One region of the Shewanella sp. SM73 genome, then DNA from elsewhere that is predicted to be linked to it. Evidence: riboswitches for the same ligand, from Rfam matches in the RefSeq annotation. Region 1 holds a riboswitch; the other holds the start of a gene.
The links. Region 1 has a riboswitch for cyclic di-GMP ahead of gbpA (N-acetylglucosamine-binding protein GbpA). Riboswitches for the same ligand answer to the same signal wherever they lie in the genome.

Region 1 (2,407 bases):
CGGTGTATCCACAACATAGGCAATTTTTCGGCGCTGAAGTGGCCTGCGATCACTACGGGTACGTTAGCAAGCAGCATGCCTAAGGTTGTGCCTGCAACCACCATAGTTAATGAATCGTATTTTGCGGCTAATACCACAGTTGCGATTTGTGTTTTATCCCCCATTTCGGCGATAAAAAACAGAATAAAGGTGGCGAGAAAGGGGCCCATTTTATAGAAACGGCTCTCTTCTGCATCGACTTTATCGGGGATTAACACCCAAAGAGCGATCGCAAAGAATGACGCAGCCACTAAATAACGTGCAAGATCTGGGCTTACCCAGTTAATGGCCCATTGACCAATCCAAGCGGCGGCAAAATGGTTAAATAATGTCGACAGCAAAATACCTAAAATAATGGCGGTTTTATTTTTAAATCTTGCGGCGAGGATTAGTGCAAGCAATTGAGTTTTATCACCAATTTCGGCGATAGCAACCGTAAAGGTTGAGGCAAGTAGGACTTCCAAGTGTGATCCTTTAGGGGTGGTTATGACATAAGCACAATAAACCGTCCACCCCTAGGTGCGGTCATTGTGCTCAGGTCTTGCTGGGCAAATCTATGATTTGCTGTGAACACCATGGCATGTTGCCAAGTATGTTGATGTTCACCCTAGATGACGATGGCTCGAAATCCAGTTAGCTACTCCCCCGAAGCGAGGTGGGCATTATACCTAGGTAAGATTTAGTTTCAAGCACGAGTTTATAACAGTAGGTGCTGATAAATGTTTGACAGGTGTCAGAAAAATACCGATTCACATTCTGTAACTTAATGAATATAAATGAATTATTTTTTGACAACGTTGTCTTTTGTTGCTAATTTAGCCAAGTCATTTCTACTTGGTTACATACTGTTAACTCGTAGTGACTCAATGATAACGACTGTATTTGGCAAACTAATTGAAAAGTTAGGACGCAAAGCTTCCGGTCTAAGGTTGTAAATGGATTTTTTAGTGAACTAAGATAGCGGAGTTGCCGCAGAATTCGATTTCTGTGAAAGATAAACGACTGCTGTTTAATGCTGTTGTTTGCCCAAATACCACTTTTATATCTAAGCCTATCATTATGTTTAGGATGATAGGCAATCAATGGAGTGCATTAAAGTGGCAAATCCTACTGTTTTTTCCCCTATTTCTAAATTGAGTTTATTGGCCGCGGCAGTAATGGCGACGAATGCGTTTGTGAGTATCTCTGCGCAGGCGCACGGTTATGTTGTGGCACCTGAATCGCGTTCATATGCCTGTAAAACAGGTAAAAATGCCAATTGTGGCGCGGTGCAATGGGAGCCGCAAAGTGTTGAGGGGCCATCGGGTTTTCCTGAATCAGGTCCTGCTGATGGCAAACTGGCGAGTGCTGGCAATGGTGCTTTTTCACCTTTGGATGAACAAAGTCCGAGCCGTTGGGCAAAGACGGATATTAAAGCGGGCTGGAATAAGTTCAGTTGGCAGTTCACAGCAAATCATGTCACCCGTAATTGGCGTTACTATTTAACTCGCCAAGATTGGAACCCAAACCAAGCTTTGAGCCGAGCGAGCTTTGACTTAGCCCCCTTTTGCGTAGTTGATGGTGGTATGGAACAGCCGCCTAAGTTAGTGACCCATGACTGCTATGTGCCAGAAGGTCGCAGTGGTTATCAAGTGATCTTGGCCGTGTGGGAAGTGGGAGATACGACGAATAGTTTCTACAATGCTATCGATGTGAACTTGGGCTCGGGTCCTGTTGTGCCGAGTGAATGGCAAGATGTGGGGGATATCAATCCGTCACTCGATCTAAAAGCAGGCGATAAAGTGATGACCCGGGTGTTTGACGCCAATGGTGAGCAAGCGGCTAAGCAAACAGTCATTACCATTACCGATGCGACTCAAGGTGATAAACAAAATTGGCCTTTCCTATTAGCGAGCGCGATTAATGCCCAGCAGTCCCAGTTAAAAGCGGGACAAAAAAATGCATCGGGTGTGATTGAGCCTGTGTATGGCAAAAATGACATTTTTACAGCGAAAAACTCAGGTATTGAGCGTGTCGAAGTAGGATTTGATTTAGCTCCTGCTCCGGGCAACAGCTTAGAAGTCACTTCACTTGCCGACGATTATCAAATTATCGATGGTGCGGCGAAGGTCAGCTTTGATGTAACCAGTAACGCTGAGATGCTAGTGTCAGCGTATTTGTTTAGCCATGATGGCACCGCGGCAGGTTTTGTGAGCCAAACTGTTAACAATACCAGTGCTAGCTTAGTGTTAGACGTCGTTGAGCCTAAAGCTGGACATTATCATTTGCAGGTAAAAGCTGAGCCTAAACAAGGTGATGTTATTCAGCAGAACTTTGATCTCTTCTTAAAGGATCAAGCTCCTGCACCAGAAGCTGATTTTGTATTCCC
Region 2 (2,407 bases), on a different contig from region 1:
TGGATGTGCTTGCTTAAGTGCCATCAATTGACCGAAGTTACCTTTGTAAGGATCTGAATGCTCACTCACTCCCGCCTGCGGTATTTGAATCGCTGCCCAAGGATCGTGAATCGCAACTTTAAAATCACCACGACCACTACAGGCACGTTGCAACGCTTCGAAACTGCCTTCGATTTCTTTCAAGCTATCATTGATGCCATTACCACCACAAATTGGGGTAAAGCCATATAAAATATGGGTTAAGTTTTGCGCAGGTATCTTATCGACCGGGAATTTACGGCCGTATACGCCCCATTCGACAAAGTAACCTCCCACCACTTTGCCTGATTTATTAGCATAGGGACGGTTGTTTTCTTTTAGAGGAGCATTGAGTGGCACTAAATGGCTGCCGTCGGTATCAGCCACGAGGATTTGTTTAGCATCACTCGCAGTACAACCATCGCTGTTACACAGTTGTACTTGCATCTGATAACGGCCGCCCTTGTTCACCTTAAAGTTAGCGGTTCCCGACGCGCCAGATGGGCCTTCCCAAACTACATTGCCGTTGAGTAATACTTGGGCTCTATTGCCCACATCGCCACTCCAAAGGTTCCAACTGACGGAGACATCGGCGGCATCTTTCACCGTAACTAATTGATTGTAAGCGGTAGCCGCTTGATTCACTTCAATAATAGCGAACTTAGTTTCGCCCCAACCTAAAGTCGGTTTACCGGGCGCCGCTGCAAAAACGCTGGCACTGATGGTAGATGCCAGCGCTGATGCCACTAGCAAGGCTGATGTTGAAATTTGAGTCTTGAACATGAGATATCCCTATTGAATTTTTATATGAATCAATAAGGCAAACAAAGCGTAGACAGGAAACAGCACTCTCTTAAAACCATGCAAAACGACTGACAACTGCACGAAGAAAAACCTGTGGTATCCCCGCTATCATAGGTACAGACGAACCCTTAGACCGGAGGCTTTGCGTCCCAGTTTTTCAACTGGTTTGCCTTTTACACGCAATGACAACGTTGTCATTGCAAATATCAGCATAAGCGTAAGCGCAATAAAATTGCAACAAAATATTATCAACTGCGTTATTGGCTAAAATCGTAAATAGAACTAGTCATCTGATAAGAAAGGAATTATGCAAATTAAACTATCGCTAATATTTACTTTGGGTAATGAGGATTATCTGAATACTTTAAGAATAAAAAACAGGACTCGATATGCCAAAGGCATCACAAGTCCTGCTTTATATTTCACAATTTACGTCACTTATGCAGCTAAAACCCAATCACTAAACATTCATGGCGCAAACCATTGTCGAGCAACATGATGATCCTTATGCGCGGGGCATTTATGATCCTTATGCACGGGGATAGTCCCTTGCGAGCATCACAGATAAACCGCGGCAAACCAAGGTTTCCATATCATCGACACGATTGATTTTCATCTCAGCTAAGGGCGCGCTCAATGCCATTTGCTTTAAGCTTTCGAGACAGCCTTTGTAGTAAGGAGCGCTATTCATCATACCGCCAGCAAGCCAAATTCGATTGGGATTAAATAAATTAACCGCCCACGCTAATCCCATGCCGAGATAACTGCCCGCGCGATATAAATCATCCTGAGTAGAGATTTTGCGGCTGCGCACTGAATCGCCACTGGCCAGTTGCTCTAAACTAAACTCGCCAGATTCTGTCATCACGCGACAAGGCCCCAACTCCCCCGCCACGCCCGTCGCTCCCGTAAAGACTTGTCCATTAAAGGCAATAGACATTCCGATCCCAGTGCCGCACATGACCAATAACTCACAGGCATATTTGGCATCACAAGTCGCTTGCATACCCGCATCGATATCGTTGCAGATAAACTTAAGCTCACCCTGGGTTTTGACTGTATCGAAGCTCAATCCATTGAGTCCGGGTAAAGATTTACAAGAAACCAAACGATTATTTTGTACCAGTCCAGGTACGGCAATCGCTAGTTGGTAATGCTGTAAATCATAATCACGTTCAAACGCCGCAATTTGATTATTTAACTCTTCAATTTTAAAACCTTCACCTGTGGGGATTTTATATTGTTCTGTATGCCCCGCGAGCTGAAGTTCGAACAGGGCTTTGGTACCGCCCACATCTATTGTTAGTATTTGCATCGCTTACTCCACTGATACATGTGCCCCACTCTGACCCCGAGTAGAGATGGCAAATGTTAGCATAGGGTCCAAATGTTAGCGATTGAATAAAACTTAAGTTGCTAATTTGTAAGGAACAAGTCCTAATTAAAACATGACCAACCTTTTATTTAATTCACTTTCCATGCTCAAAATCACATAAATAAATTAACAACAAACCCCATAACCTCACGCGTCTTACCTGCACAAATTCACGATTGTATACAAAATCCTTTATTCGCTACCCTTGCA

Region 2: another riboswitch for cyclic di-GMP. It lies ahead of L5M51_RS13140 (glycosyl hydrolase family 18 protein); the one in region 1 lies ahead of gbpA (N-acetylglucosamine-binding protein GbpA).

The regions. Positions count from the first base shown of each region.
Region 1 is NZ_JAKKRY010000005.1:135,308-137,714, reverse strand. It holds gene L5M51_RS09365 (TMEM165/GDT1 family protein) at 1-503, opposite strand, end outside; cyclic di-GMP riboswitch class I at 914-1,013, shown strand; gene gbpA (N-acetylglucosamine-binding protein GbpA) at 1,137-2,407, shown strand, end outside.
Region 2 is NZ_JAKKRY010000008.1:135,521-137,927, forward strand. It holds gene L5M51_RS13140 (glycosyl hydrolase family 18 protein) at 1-801, opposite strand, end outside; cyclic di-GMP riboswitch class I at 915-1,003, opposite strand; gene L5M51_RS13145 (ROK family protein) at 1,352-2,137, opposite strand.